2 regions of the Paenibacillus hamazuiensis genome follow, and region 2 is predicted to be linked to the other one. Evidence: a T-box and tRNA genes for the amino acid it is inferred to sense, from the RefSeq annotation. Region 2 holds a T-box; the other holds one or more tRNA genes.
What was found. The T-box of region 2 lies ahead of metG (methionine--tRNA ligase). A T-box ahead of a tRNA ligase gene usually reads a tRNA of that ligase, here a tRNA-Met.
Positions count from the first base shown of each region.

Region 1: it has a tRNA-Met gene. The T-box ahead of metG (methionine--tRNA ligase) is inferred to sense a tRNA for this amino acid. The anticodon was not compared.

Region 1 is NZ_JALRMO010000001.1:3,299,699-3,307,615, reverse strand. Features, by position in the region: gene MYS68_RS14645 (efflux RND transporter permease subunit) at 1-1,314, shown strand, start outside; gene MYS68_RS14640 (efflux RND transporter periplasmic adaptor subunit) at 1,353-2,609, shown strand; gene MYS68_RS14635 (hypothetical protein) at 2,636-4,378, shown strand; gene MYS68_RS14630 (2'-5' RNA ligase family protein) at 4,527-5,039, opposite strand; gene MYS68_RS14625 (phosphatidylglycerophosphatase A family protein) at 5,237-5,785, shown strand; gene MYS68_RS14620 (hypothetical protein) at 5,882-6,046, shown strand; tRNA gene MYS68_RS14615 (tRNA-Met) at 6,212-6,288, shown strand; tRNA gene MYS68_RS14610 (tRNA-Ile) at 6,302-6,378, shown strand; tRNA gene MYS68_RS14605 (tRNA-Leu) at 6,408-6,493, shown strand; gene MYS68_RS14600 (plastocyanin/azurin family copper-binding protein) at 6,792-7,917, shown strand, end outside.
Region 2 is NZ_JALRMO010000001.1:1,810,885-1,818,801, forward strand. Features, by position in the region: gene MYS68_RS07690 (bile acid:sodium symporter family protein) at 10-1,020, shown strand; gene MYS68_RS07695 (hypothetical protein) at 1,107-1,955, opposite strand; gene MYS68_RS07700 (hypothetical protein) at 2,119-2,778, shown strand; gene yidD (membrane protein insertion efficiency factor YidD) at 3,016-3,240, shown strand; T-box leader at 3,313-3,577, shown strand; gene metG (methionine--tRNA ligase) at 3,617-5,620, shown strand; gene MYS68_RS07715 (Gfo/Idh/MocA family protein) at 5,675-6,751, shown strand; gene MYS68_RS07720 (Rpn family recombination-promoting nuclease/putative transposase) at 6,889-7,731, shown strand; gene MYS68_RS07725 (RpnC/YadD family protein) at 7,662-7,895, shown strand.

The sequences.
Region 1 (7,917 bases), 1.5 Mb from region 2:
CTCATCGGCTACAATCAAAGTACGGACCGGGTCGCATACCGGACGATGTTTTTTGCGGAAGCGTCGAAAGCCTCGAATGCCAAACAGGTTGCCAAGGAATTCAAGGAAAAAATCGCTTATTTGCTGCCAAAGGGATCTGAAGCCGACGGTCAATTGCTCTCCGGAGGTCCGCCAAGCGGAGGAGCGGATTTCTCGTACGCGCTGATCGGCGACGACTTGAATTTGCTGAAGGTTGCTGCGGAGCGGGTCAGAGAGAAGATGAAAGAGTTTCCGGAGCTTACGGAAATCAAAGACTCTCTGGGAGAATCGAAAACGGAAGTGGAAATTACGGTCGACCAGAACAAAGCCCGTTTGTACGGACTGAGCTCCGCACAAATCATGGACAGCGTCCGCGTTTGGATTATGGAGGATAAAGTCGGGGATCTGCGTTTCGACAACGTCCTTTATAAAACAAAAATCGAGCTTGATCCGAAGTATAAAAACTCCATCGACAAGCTCGGCCAACTTACGATTAAAACCCCTGCAGGAACAGAAGTTGCTCTCAACGAGGTGGCGAAAGTGCGGCAGGTGGACGCTCCGGTTTCGATCAGCCGGGAAGCCCAGGAGCAGATCGTGAGCGTGACTGCCAATATCGACAGCAAAGACAAAGGCGGCGTCAGCCAAAAGGTGTCCCAGGCGCTCAAAACGGTCGACCTGCCGAGCGGTGTGCGGACCCAGGTCAAAGGGGTTACCGACGATATCGAAAAAAGTTTTAAAGAAATGTTTTTGGCTATGTTCGCTTCGATTTTCATCGTGTATCTCGTAATGGTTCTCGCCTTCGGCAACGCCAGCGCGCCGTTTGCGATTCTGTTCTCCCTCCCGCTTGCGGCGATCGGCGGCTTGCTGGGACTGGTTATTACCAAGGAATCGATCAACATCACTTCCCTGATCGGCTTCCTGATGTTGATCGGTGTCGTCGTTACCAACGCGATCGTGCTCGTCGACCGCGTGCAGCAGCTGCGCGAAGCAGGTTACGAAATTCGCGACGCGCTGGTCGAAGCAGGTATGACGCGTCTGCGTCCGATCATCATGACAGCCGGCGCAACGATTATTGCCCTGATGCCGCTCGCACTCGGTTTATCCAAGGGGACCATCATCTCCAAGGGACTCGCCGTCGTCGTTATCGGCGGGTTGACTACATCGACGCTGCTCACGCTTGTCATTGTTCCGATCGCTTACGAGCTGATCTATAAATTCAAAAAGAGAATGTCCCGCTTGTTCCACCGGAAAGCCAAATCAGGCGCTGCCGATTCGGCAACCGTACCGGCTAACTGAAACGGGACCTTAAGGTGAAGAGAAAGGGAGATCAACCGATGAAGATGCTGTTTGCCCATACCGTAAAACAAAGCACGAAAATTGCCGGCGTTGTTCTGCTGAGCACGGCCATTGTGGCCGGCTGCTCGGCAGGCGCCCCGGCGGCCCAGCCGGAGGAGAAGCCGGCGGAAGCGCAGCTGAAAACCGTAAAGGTTGCCAAGATCGAGAAACAAAAAATCGGAGACCCGATTGAGCAGGTGGCCGACGTGGCCTCCTCGATTCAAATGGATGTCGTGCTGAAAGCCGGCGGCGACATTCAGGATATTTTAAAGAAACGTGGAGATTACGTAGAGCAGGGAGATGTCATTCTTCGGCTGGATCCGACCGACGTGCTGCTCTCCCGCGACAAGGCTGCCGTTGCGTTAAGAAGCGCAGAGCTTCAGCTCACCAAATCGAAGGAAGACTTGGAAAACTCCAAGCAGGAGCTTAGGAACGGCATTGCCAAATTGGAAGCTTCGCTCAAGGAACAGGAAAAATCTTTCAACAAAATGAGAAACGATTACGATCAAGGGCTTGTCACTAAATTCCAACTTGATCAGATGGAGACGCAGGTGAATAATTTGCGGCTTGATCTGCAGGGTAACAAGGACAAGCTGAAGACACTCGAGAGCACGAACTCGCTGGCCGGTTTGGAGCAGCAGGCGCAGTCGTCCAACCTGAGCCTGAAGGAAGTGGAGCGCACGCTCGACAACCTCGAGGTGAAGGCGCCGACGAGCGGCGTCATCACCGATCTGCCTGTAGAGGTAGGAATGAGCGTGCAGGGCGGATTTAAGGTGGCACAGATGCAGAAGCTCGATCCGATCAAAATCAAGGCGGATCTGACTGAAGAAGCGGCTAAGCTTGTACGCGGCAAGAGCGAGCTGACCTTCTACGTACCTGGCAGCGGCGAGAAAACGAAAGGCAAAATAAGTTATCTTGCCGACGTCATGAGCGCCTCGAGCAAATCGTATCCACTCGAACTGGAAGTGTCCAATCCGGACAAAAAGCTGAAGCCGGGTATGAAGGTACAAATTCAATTGACTGAAGACAACGACCAGATCGTTGTAACGATACCGACCCTCGCCGTCGTTCGCGAAGGTGGGGAAACCTACGCTTTCGTGCTGAACGGCGATACGGTGGAACGCCGCAAAGTTACTCTCGGCCGTTTGAACGAAACGGTGCAGGAGGTCATTTCCGGGCTTAAGGAAGGCGAACAGCTCGTCATTTCCGGCCAGCATCAGCTCAAAGATAAAGAGAAAGTACAACTGGCGAAATAACACCCTAATTTTTGGAGGAGAAAACTGTGAACAAGAACTGGAAAAAGACCGTAACTTCCGTGGTGCTTACGATGGCGCTGACGACGGCCGGCGCGGCGGCATACGCCGCCGATGCTCCGGCTCAGAGTGCGGCGCCGGCAAGCAGCGCAAGCGAAGCGTATGCCAAATATAAGCTTACCGATCTGCTTGATGTCGAAATCAAAAGTGTGCTCAGCGAATATGTGACCGGAGGCACCCGCGTTGGGGTCGTCGTCCGCATGACCAATAAAGGCACGCAAATTACCCGCGTTCCCGATACGTACGAGCTGCGGATTAAAACGTCGGACGGCGTTGAATATACGCTCCAGCCGAGCGCGACGAATCCGCGCTCGATCCAGCCGAAAACGACGCAGGAGCTGAGCTATATGTCCGTGATTGACCGGACCGATACGTTCTCGCTGACCGAGGTCAACTGGACCGACGTGGACGTTTATGTGTATCCGAAGCTGGAAACGAGAATCCTTACCGTGCCTGTGACGGACCAAACCTGGAAAGGCAGCGATACGGAGATTACCGATAAATCGATGGTGAAAAAATGGGGAGAAACGTTTAAGGTGCTGCCTTTCATTTCTCCGCTTGAATATACGCCGGTCAATATCAACAAAGAGATTACGGATAAAGGAGCCAATTATACGGTTCAGCTTTTGGTCAAAAACCCTGGCAGCCAACGCGAAACGGTGCCGGATTTCAATATCGACGGAAAAACGGAGGTCAAGGTGTTCAGCGGCAAGCGTGCTGAACAGGAATCGATCGTGCTCGAGGCTCAGGAAGAGAAATACATTCATTACGTCATCAGCACAGAGCTGGATTCCGAGCTCACCAGCTTGAACGTACTCACTCCGGAGAAGTTCGCGCAATCCGGATCGAACTCGGTCGTCAGCTATAACGTTGGCCGCGTTAACATTATACTTCCATCCGATAAGTCCGCTGCCGCTTCTTCCTTCGAACCGTATGTTATGGGCAAGCCGATGCAGTTCGACCGGGTCAGCGATGTCATTCACCCGGATATGGAAGTGTCGATGGTCGAATTCCGGATGAGCGACAACGAAGACGAAGGCTCCAAAAACATGACCGCGAAGTTCAAGCTGACGAACAAAAGCGATCGGCCGATGGCAGTACCGGTATTCCAGGCCGACCTGCAAAGCGCGGACGGCTATTTGTACTCGGGCAACCGGCAAAACGTAACGACGACGCAAGTGCTGCCGAACTCCAGCCTCGTGATAGGATATTCGTTCACGCTGCCAGTTTCCGAGACCGGTCAAGGGCTCGCCATCAAGATTCAGGATGTGACAACCGCGGCACCTTACAAGTCCACGATTGCGGCTTATGGAGTTACGCTGCAGGAAGGGATGGACGACAAGCAGTTCACGCTTTATCCGTTTGACGTCAAGGTGGATTATTACACGGTACAGCCGCTGTTTAACCGTTTGGGCAATATGACATATTCGTACAAGCTGAGATTCGATTTGACGATCAATCGCGATCCTCAAGTGCAGGTGGATGCCGGATTCTCCAAGCTGCAGTTCGAAGCTTACGACACGCTTAACCGGCTCGTTGCCACGAAGCAGGCGAGCCTGATCGGAACCGGCAAGCTGGTTACCGGAGAAAACAACATTATGCTGGAAGGAACGACCGAGCAAATGGAACGCCCGATCACGGTGAAGCTGTACGAGGTGTTCACCACCCCGGCGGGAGAATCGAAGCGTCTGCTGGGCGTATACAAAAGCTAGGCGGTGTATCCGCGACAAAAAAGCCGTCCGACATTGTCGGACGGCTTTTTAATAGAGAAAGAAGGCTTTGTTGGAGTTTTGTTGCATGGATTGAGGAACGCACGTTTCCATAGACACGCGCTTTGGCGAGTTATCCGGGATGATCGATTTAGCCTTTAAGCTGAAATGTTTGATGAACCGTCCAGGCTTCGTTCTCCGTTTGGTATAACAAATGAAACCGGTCGATGTTCGCGGTGAGATCGAGCGGCGTTTTGCGCAGGCTGGCCAGCACGTCGTGCAGTTCGTCGCTTGACAGTTGTTGACCAATCGTAAGATGAGGGGTATAGCCGTAAGGCTTGCCCGGTTCCTTCCATAACCCGCTGCATATGTTATGATACAGCTTCACCAGCGGTTCCGGTTGCGATAAAGCCATATAAATCACGTTACCCACCGGATAAAAGGTGGAAAACCGGTTGAAATGAACGGTGAACGGAGCCGTTTGATCGGCGACCGACTGCAAGTGGGTAATTGCCTTGGCGAGCTGCTCGTCGTTCCATTCCTCTTTTTCCCTGACCGTTAAATGGGGCTGAATAAGATTGTAATGAGGGTCGAACCGTTTTCGATAGCTGTTGGCAACGTCCTGCACTTCTTTTGACGGAAAAATCGCTACTCCGTATAACATGAAGCATCCCCTCCCATACGAGTTTTCGCTTCCTCATATATATTATAAATCTACGTTCCCCCGATCACCACCTTTTCAAACATTTTTCGGCAGACGAAGTATGAACATGCTATAATGAAGCTGTTCCACAAACGTTCACAAAACATTCATGTGTGGGCATGGCCTGAGTATACTTGCATAGAGAAAGGACGATCCATATGAAGCGTCAAGTCCACAGTAACGAAGTGAAAGAAGCCGTCTTTCGTAAACTTGCCGAACGCGGAGTGGAGCTCGTCGATATTGCGCATATTGTCAGGGAGATGCAGCTCCCTTATAACCCGAACCTGACGTTGGAGGAATGCGTCGAATCGGTTAAAGCCGTCCTGCAAAAACGCGAGCTGCAGCACGCGATTTTGGTCGGAATCGAACTTGACGTGCTTGCGGAAAAAGGAATGCTGTCCGAACCGATCCAATCGATCATCGAATCCGACGAAGGGCTGTTCGGCTGCGACGAAACGCTGGCGCTCGGCTCGGTATTCGGTTACGGCAGCATAGCCGTAACGACGTTTGGGCATTTAGATAAACAGAAGACGGGCATTATTAAAAAGCTGGATACGAAAATCGGCAGCCGCGTGCATACGTTTTTGGACGATTTGGTCGCCAGCATAGCGGCTTCGGCCTCGAGCCGGATCGCGCACCATCAGAGAGATGTCGAAGAAAAAACGGCCGCCCAAAAAGATGGGCTCCTGGGGGAAAATGCCAGCTGATGCCGAATAGGCAAGAGAAGCTTCCTTAGAAATAAGGGAGCTTTTTTTGGGTTATGCTATAGCTGCACACTATAATCTCTTTCAGGAGTGATCAAGGTGAAATGGGTTTATTGGGTGAAGCTGTACGAAAGCAAATTCCAGGCCGGATGCCTTGCCAAACGGATGGAAGAAGACTGGTGGATTTACGGCTACGAATGCCCTCAGGAAGTGGAAGTGTTTCGTTCGAAAAAAGGACGCTTCGGCGTACGTTATATGATATAAGACCAAGATAACAGGCCCCGCATTTAGGCGGAGTTTTCATTGTGATAAGATGTTTTACGCCTTCGGCTTATAAATTCCGATTCTTCAAAGAAAAAAAGTATTGACTTCCACGTACGGATTGGTGTATAGTTATTTTTGTCGCTGTGAAAAGACGGTGAAAATTAACGCGGGGTGGAGCAGCCCGGTAGCTCGTCGGGCTCATAACCCGAAGGCCGCAGGTTCAAATCCTGCCCCCGCAACCAACCCTTTTGTTAGGGGCCCTTAGCTCAGTTGGTTAGAGCGGTCGGCTCATAACCGATTGGTCGGGGGTTCGAGTCCCTCAGGGCCCACCATGCAAAGGCAGCGTCGATGTCCGAAGCATGCCGGAGTGGCGGAATAGGCAGACGCACAGGACTTAAAATCCTGCGGTAGGTGACTACCGTACCGGTTCGAGTCCGGTCTTCGGCACTTTCCGAAATTTCAAGCTTAACAATCTATATTGGATTGCATTGTCTCGTGTAGTACATACATAATGTAACGGTTTGAAAATCCTCCTTTGCTTATCAGGATAAGGCAGAGGAGGATTTTTTTGCGTGATACTACTATTTATTTATGGAACATGTTTTACGTCGATCGATCTAGAGGGTGACCCGCCGGGCATCCTCTTCTTTATTTATCAAACATCAAACCGTTTCGTTAAAGGTTCCGTTACTTTCAATGTAAGCCGTTTCAGAAATAATTCATCAATCAAGGAGGAATTTTCGAAATGACAAAACGACATTCGTTTGCTGCGGCGCTGCTTTCAGGTGCGATGGTGCTTTCGGCTGCCGCGCCGTCACTTGCCGCCGATGCGCAGGCATCGCCCGGTGTTAAAACCGATGCGGAGGTTGCCGCAGATCTCGGCATTTTGCAGGGAGACGGAAACGGAGTAACAGCCGCCTACCTGGCGAAAACGACGACGCGCCTGCAAGCCGCCATTTTATTTTTGCGTTTGAAAGGACTGGAGCAAACCGCGCTCTCTTTTACCGGTACGGACAACTTCTCCGACGCATCGTCCGTCAGCGACAGCAACAAGGCGATTCTCGCCTATTTGAAAGCGAATCCGAGCCTTGGTTGGGCCGGAACGGGCAGCGGCAAGTTCGATCCGTCCGCGAGCATTACCGACCAGCAATATTACAAAGTGCTGCTTGAAGCGCTCGGATACAAGCAGGACAGCGATTTTACATACGACAACGTAATAGCCTTCGCCAAAGATCATGGGTTGTCGCAAATCGCGGGTACCGGAGGATTGCGCAACAGCCATATCGCCACAGCGACGGTAGAGGCTCTCGGCCTCAAAGTCAAGGGGGGCGGGAAAACGCTGGCCGACATGCTGGCCGATCAAAAGGTGGTCGACAAAGCGAAGGCGGTTCTTGTCCAAGCGGCCCGGATTAACGTGGCACAGACGCCGGAGCTTGGCAGCTTCCTGGTCGACGCTGCAGGAAAAACGCTGTATTACTACGCCAAAGATATGCCGGATATGAGCATGTGCAAAGATCAATGTGCGGTGAACTGGCCGATTTATTACGCGGAGAATATCCAGGTTTCGTCCGAGCTGAACGCTGCCGACTTCAAAACGATCGTGCGCGAAGACGGCAAAAAGCAGACGACGTACAAAGGGATGCCGCTTTATTATTTTGCCAAAGATGAAAAGGCGGGCGATGTAAAAGGGCAAGGCGTCAATAACGTGTGGTATGTTGTTCCTCATTCCGCCGTCATCGTCGCCAAGGACGACAAACTCGGTCCTTATTTGGCCGATTCCCGCGGCATGGCACTGTACTTGTACACCAAGGATACAACCAACAAAAGCGTCTGCTACGGCAACTGCGAAGTCGCATGGCCGGTCTTCTACT
Region 2 (7,917 bases):
GACTTCGTCATGTATCCATTCCTGTTTCGCCTCAACAAAAAGCTGGAAAAAATCATGCCGTTGATCACGCCGACCGCAGTCTGTTTGGGCGTGATTTTTTCCGCCACGCTTCAGCCTTATTCGTTTCTTGTGCCCTGGATATTTGCTTTAATCACCTTTTCGGGCAGTCTCGGATCGAATTTTAAAGATTTGACCCGGGTCATCATGCATCCGGTTCCGCTGCTCACCTGTATGGCTTTGCTCCATCTGGTCATGCCGCTGGTCGCGCTTGTTACCGGGCATATCGTGTTTGCCGGGGATTCGCTGACGATCACCGGGCTCCTGCTTGCGTTTGCAATCCCGACAGGAATCATCAGCTTCATGTGGGTGTCTATTTACAAGGGCAACATTGCGTTTACGCTTTCGTTGATTTTGATCGATACGCTGCTGTCCCCCTTCCTTGTTCCATTTACGATGCACCTTCTTGTAGGAGCGGATGTAAAGATCGACACGCTGGGTATGATGAAGGGGCTGCTGTGGATGGTTGTGTTTCCTTCCGTGCTCGGCATGGTGCTGAACGGATGGACGAAGGGGAAAATCAAGGAGAAGCTCGGCGTGCCGCTGTCTCCGGTCTCGAAAATTTCGCTCGGCGTCGTAGTGGCGATCAACAGCTCGCTTGTCGCTCCTTACTTGAAATTGTTTAACGCCAAGCTGTTCGTCATCTTCATCACTGTGCTCCTTATCGCGATATCGTCCTATGCGATCGGTTGGCTTGTGGCGAAGCTGATGGGTTGGGACCGCAGCATTGTCGTCGCAATGACGTTCAACAGCGGGATGCGCAATATTAGCGCTGGAGCCGTGCTGGCGACCACTTATTTCCCGGCGGCGGTGGCGATGCCGGTTATTATTTGCATGCTGTTTCAGCAAATCCTCGCATCGTTTTACGCTTTCCTGCTGCGCTCCCGCTACGGCATGGGCACGGAGCCGCCGTCCTCCACGATTGCCGCTTCTGCGGGAAACGGCGGCAGACTGAGCGGCTGATGCCGCGATTGGATGGCGCAAAACGCACGAACCCCCCGGACCGAGCTTTCGTCTCGATACGGGGGGTTGGTTTATTTTAAAAGGCGTTAGCCTTGAACGCGGTCACTGTAGCCGGACGTTTCCACAGCTTTCCTGATTGCATCCTGTGCTTTCGTAATCAGCTGCGAGGCTTGATCACCGGTGATCAGCTCCTGCGATGCCGCATTTTGAATGTTAAGCTCAGCATATTCCATCAGCTTGTTCAGCAGCCCCTCTTCGCCGAGATCGGTCTTTTTGGCGAGGCTTGCCAGCGAATCTCCGTTATTCAAAGCGTCTCTCACGTCAATCCAGTCCATATCCAAATATTGCGAGGAAAGAGCTACGATTTTATCCAATCCGAGATCGATGTTTTTCGCCGGATCCGCGGCTGCGGAGGACGCATCCGAAGCGGCTGCCGCCGATTTCGGTTCCTGATAGCCTGCGGTGTTTACGATTTCTTTGACTTTGGCGTTTACGGCCGATTTCAGTTGATCGGCTTGTTCGCTGGTCAGCTTTTCGCTCGCCAAAGCGTTATCGATCTCTGTGACGGAGATATTTGTCAGCCGGGCTACGAAATCGTCCGCGTCAAACCCTGCACTTTTGGCGACATCCACCAAGCTGCTTCCCGCTCTCAGCTGCTCGATCAGGTCCCCATAGTCATCGAAATCGAGGAAAACGGCGCTGTTCTGAACGATCTGATCCAAGTGAAGATCAATGCCGGCTTGCTTGGCAATATCGAGTGCGTTGGCGCCGGCAGCGGCAGGTGTTGCAGCAGCTCCAGAAGTTCCAGAAGTTCCGGCGGCTGCGGATGCTTCCTCCGCAAAAGCTTTTGGCGAGAAGGTGCTGCCCAGAGCTCCTCCGAGCAGCAATGCAGCTGTCAATGTAGTAACGATCGCTTTTTTGTTTCTCCGATTCATGGTTCTCTCCACCTTATCCTTTTTATATGTATGGCTCCTTACATTTCCTAATGTAAATCTCAAATATGAAAAGAAGATGACGATAAACTTAATGACGGCTAAAAAATACCTTAATATAAGATTAAACCATTTACGGACAAACCGAGACGAAAGGCGGAGAAGTATGGTCAAAACAATAGGCTGCCTTCATGCACATCATAACAACATTCCGGGCATTGAAAGAACCTTAGGAAGCGATTACCGGCTCGTTCATTATGTAGATCCGGGATTTATTCCTTGGCTGAATGGCAAAGAGCGGCAGCAACATGAGCTGCGCATATATATGGAGCGCCAGCTGGAGTGGATTGGCGGATATCCTGCCGATGCCATTCTGCTCACATGCACAAATTATATCGCCGCGATGGACGAAGTTCGGCCCCGCACGCCGTGCCCTGTTGCTGCCATCGACGAGCCGTTTATGACATCGCTGTTCGAGTCGGAAGGCCCTGTCCGCATCTTGTTTACCAACCCGGCTACGGTGCAAGGAACGATGAGGAGGTTAAGGATGTTCGCGGATCGGCGAGGGGTTCGTCCGGATGTGGAAGCGTCGGTGATCGAACGATCTTTCGAGCTATTTATGGAAGGAAAAGAGGGAGAGTATCTCGAATTGGTCGCCGAGCATATTCGCCGGCAGCCGGCAAGCCGACTTGCCGTAGGCCAGCTGTCGATGACAGCCGCCGCCGAACGAATCGAACGCGAGACGGGAAGACGGATCGAACACCCGCTCAAGGAGCTGAAGAATCATATGGATCGGTTGATGGGCAAAACTGACCCGTCTCCGTGATATTTGCGTAACCATTGTGCATTATCTTTTAAATTGTCCCTCGGCAAACCCATGCGAAGCAAAAGCGGCAGCGTCAAGAACGCAAGAAACAAGAACAGAACGCGACCGTTAGCAGTTGATGTACCCTTTGAGCGGACCTTGCAGGTCCTTTTTTTGTTGTGATATGATGATCTTTAATTGATTGTACTGCGGTTGCTGCAACGATTTAGGGGTGATTACCTCAGGAAGGAACGAACCATGGTAAAGCTGCTGACCGGAGCCGTTCTTTTTTACCGTAAATGCATATCCCCGCTAAAGCCGCCGACGTGCCGGTTTTATCCGACGTGCTCCGAGTATGCGCTTGTCGCTTTGGAGCGTCACGGCGCGCTCAAAGGCTCCTGGCTTGCGGCAAAACGAATTTGCAAATGCCATCCGTTCCATCCGGGGGGCATCGACCACGTCCCTCCGCCGGATCCCGAATAGATGAGCGTTGGATGTACACCAGCAGACTTGACAAGAGAGGGTTGTCTTCGATATATTTGGCTAATAATATCCATATTTCCCATGAACGGATGAGTACTTTGCTTAAGCCTATGACAGAGAGCCGGGGAAGCTGAAAACCGGCATAGCGCGAAGCAGAGGAATATGGTCCCGGAGGAAGCGGTTGTGAGCTGGTTTGCCGCCTGCAGGCGTACCCGTGAGCTGCCGCCGTGATCCAGCGTTAATGGAGGTCGCAGAGACTTGAACAAGAGCCTCGGCAGGCATTTGCCGCTGAGGAAATTGGGTGGTACCGCGTGAGCTCGAAGCTCTCGTCCCAAAGGGGATGAGGGCTTTTTTAATTAAAAAAGGAGGAGCATTTATGTCCAAAGAGCAAAAAACGTTTTACATCACGACGCCGATTTATTATCCGAGCGACAAGCTGCATATCGGGCATGCCTATTCGACGGTAGCGGGGGATGTGACGGCCCGTTACAAGCGGCTGCGCGGATACGACGTCATGTATTTGACCGGAACCGACGAGCATGGGCAAAAAATCGAACGCAAGGCACAGGAGAAAGGCCAAACGCCGCAGCAGTTCGTTGACGGCATCGTATCCGGCATCAAGGATTTATGGAAAAAACTCGACATCTCATATGACGACTTCATCCGCACGACGGACGAGCGGCACAAACGCGCCGTTGAAAAGATTTTCAAGCAGCTGATGGATCAGGGCGATATTTATCTCGGTAAATACGAGGGCTGGTATTGTACGCCTTGCGAGTCTTTTTACTTGGAAAATAAACTCGTGGAAGGCAAATGTCCGGACTGCGGGCGGCCGGTGGAATGGCTGACGGAGGAAATCTATTTCTTCCGAATGAGCAAATATGCGGATCGTCTGGTGCAGTATTACGAGGAAAACCCCGGCTTTATCCAGCCGGAATCGCGCAAAAACGAGATGATCAACAACTTCATCAAACCCGGGCTGGAAGACCTCGCCGTATCGCGTACGACGTTCGACTGGGGCATCAAGGTGCCGGGTAACCCGAAGCATGTCATCTACGTGTGGATCGATGCGCTTTCCAACTATATTACGGCGCTCGGCTACGGCAGCGAGGACGACAGCAAATACCGGAAATACTGGCCGGCCGACGTTCACCTTATGTCCAAGGAAATCGTCCGCTTCCACACGATCTACTGGCCGATCATGCTGATGGCGCTCGGCCTGCCACTGCCGAAAAAGGTGTTTGCGCACGGCTGGCTGCTAATGAAAGACGGCAAAATGTCGAAGTCCAAGGGCAATGTCGTAGACCCTGTAACGCTGATCGACCGCTACGGCCTAGATGCGCTGAGATATTATCTCATGCGCGAAGTGCCGTTCGGCTCGGACGGCACGTTTACGCCGGAAAGCTTTGTCGAACGGATCAATTTCGATCTCGCCAACGATCTCGGCAACCTGCTTAGCCGCACGGTCGTAATGATCGACAAATATTTTAACGGCGTTTTGCCGGGTTACATTCCGGGTGCAACTGAATTTGATTCGTCGCTGCTGGGTACGATCGAAACTTCGGTCAAGCAGGCGGAGGAAGCGATGGAAAACATGGAGTTTTCCGTGGCGCTGTCGGCTATTTGGCAGGCGATCAGCCGCACGAACAAATACATCGACGAAACGCAGCCGTGGACGATGGTGAAAGACGAGACGAAGCGGGAGGCGCTCGGATCCGTGATGTACTGCCTCGCCGAGAGCTTGCGCATCGCGGCTGTGCTGTTGCAGCCGTTCACGACCGGCACGCCGGCGAAAATTTGGCAGCAGATCGGCATTCCGGCAGAACGGCTGTCTGAGCTTACAGCGTGGGATACGGTGCGCGAATTCGGCAAGCTGCCGGCAGGCCTGCGCGTGCAGAAGGGCGAGAACCTTTTCCCTCGTCTCGACGTGGAAAAGGAGGTTGCCTACATCGCGGGCACGATGGGCGGCGGCGCGGCGGCTGCACCGGAGCAGCCCCAGCCTGCGCCGGGTGAAACCGTCGCAAAAGCGGCCCCGGCGCCTGCTGCGGAAGCGAAGGAAGAAATCGGCATCGACGATTTCTTCAAGGTGGAGCTGCGCGTCGCGCAGGTAATCGCCGCCGAGCGCGTCGAGAAGGCCGACAAGCTGCTGAAGCTGCAGCTCGATCTCGGCTATGAGCAGCGGCAGGTTGTCTCCGGCATCGCCAAATATTACACGCCGGAGCAGATGGTCGGCCGCAAGGTGATTCTTGTCGCCAACCTGAAGCCGGTAAAGCTGCGCGGCGAGCTGTCGCAGGGCATGATCTTGGCCGCATCGCAGGGGGATGAGTTAACTTTGGCCACAGTTGCTGATGACATACCGGTAGGATCAGTGGTAAAATAATATATGTTAACGTGAACAATGTTATTTACCATTATCCATTCATGGGAGGCAGTTATGGTACAAAAAAGCGACGGTATGAACTACGCTCCGCAGGGCAAGCCCAATCCGGTCGTATCCAAAGGCGAGTTCGCTTTTGCCGCGGTCGCGCTCGATCACGGGCACATTTACGGCATGTGCAACGGTTTGGTCGAAGCCGGAGCCGATCTGGTAAAGGTGTACGACCCGGACCCGGCCAAAGTGGACGCATTCGTCCAGAAATTCCCTCAAGCGCAAGCTGCAGCATCGCTCGATGAAATTTTGCAGGATCCGAACATCAAGCTGGTTGCCGCTGCCGCCGTTCCAAGCGAAAGAGGTCCGCTCGGCGTCCGCGTCATGAAACACGGCAAAGACTATTTCACGGACAAGACGCCGTTCACCAAGCTGGAACAGCTGGAGGAAGCGCGTGCGACGGTTAAGGAGACGGGCCGCAAGTACATGGTTTACTACAGCGAACGGCTTCACGTGGAAAGTGCGGTGTTCGCCGGACAGCTGATCCAGCAAGGAGCGATCGGCCGCGTCGTACAGACGCTGGGCACCGGCCCGCACCGATTAAATGCGCCGAGCCGTCCGGAATGGTTTTTCAAGCATGAGAAGTACGGAGGCATTCTTTGCGATATCGGAAGCCACCAGATCGAACAGTTTTTGTTTTATACCGGCGCGAAGGACGCGAAGGTTATTTCGAGCCGCGTAGCGAACTACAACAACAAGCAGTATCCGGAGCTCGAGGACTTCGGCGATGCGACACTCGTGGCCGACAACGGTGCAACCAGCTATTTCCGCGTCGACTGGCTGACTCCGAACGGTCTCGGCACCTGGGGAGACGGCCGGATGATCATTCTCGGTACGGACGGATATATCGAGCTGCGCAAATACATCGATATCGCGCGCGAATCGAGCGGCAACCATCTCTACCTGGTCAACCATGAAGGAGAAAAGCACTATTCGCTTAGCGGTCAGGTCGGGTATCCGTTTTTCGGCCAGCTCATTCTCGACTGCATCAACCGTACGGAAAACGCGATGACGCAGGAGCATGCCTTTAAGGCGGCCGAGCTTTGCCTGCTCGCTCAAAAGCAAGCGATTCGCGTCGAATAAAACTTTATATTTATGCACAAGGAAGCACCTTGACCGCCGATCGATCGGCTGGCCGGGTGCTTTTTTGCGTGTGACGGATTCTTTTCACGTCATGAGGATTGATTTATAATAAAAATAACAGCCCGAGGAGAATGGGAATGCCTCAAGATCAGGAACATGCGGCCGGGTTCCATCGACACGATCGCGGCTACAAATATTTGCTGTCCAGCAAGCAGATCTTTTTGCAGTTGCTGAAAAGCTTCGTACACCGGGACTGGGTGCAGCAAGTCGATGAATCCCGGCTGGTCGGCGTCGATAAATCTTACATTTTACCTGATTTCAGCAAAAAGGAAGCCGATATCGTTTACCGCCTGCAGCTCGAAGATCAGGACATCATCTTCTACGTATTGCTGGAGATGCAATCTACCGTCGATTATCAGATGCCTTATCGGCTGCTTATGTATCAAACGGAAATTTGGCGGGATGTATTGAAAAATACGCCCAAACCAATCCCCGCAAGAAAAGACTTCCGGTTGCCCGCCATTGTGCCTTTGGTCGTATACAGCGGGAAACGGAGATGGACGGCAAGCCGCAGCTTTCGGGAAGTTATCGGCGGCGAAAAACTGTTCGGCACGGAACTGATGAATTTTCAGTATATTTTAATTGATGTGCAGAGATATAAAGAAGAGGATTTACTGAGTTTATCCAACACGATCGGAGCTGTTTTTTTGCTGCAGCAGCAAGATGGTCTGGACGATTTAAGACGCCAGCTCAGCAACTTGATGGGGACGGTGGAACGAATGCCCGAACCGCAATTGCGGCGGTTTCTGACCTGGCTCACACATCGATTTGCTAGGAAGCTTCCACATGCGAAGCTGGATCAAGTGGTACTTGAAACGATTGAAACATTCGTCATAAAGGAGCCGTTTACATGCGAGACAACTTTGACAAAATCATTGATGAAGTCGAAGCGAAGGGATATAGGCAAGGCATTGAACTAGGTATTGAACAAGGAATTGAAAAAGGAATTGAGGAAGGTAAGGAGATAAGCAAAGAACAAATGGTCAAAGCAATGATCGCCGAAGGTCTGGACATTTCGATCATTGCACGAGTAACCGGCTTGAAACCCGAGGAGATTATAAAAAGAAAAGAAACGCTTCAATAAAGCGAAATGCGGGGATAATGGG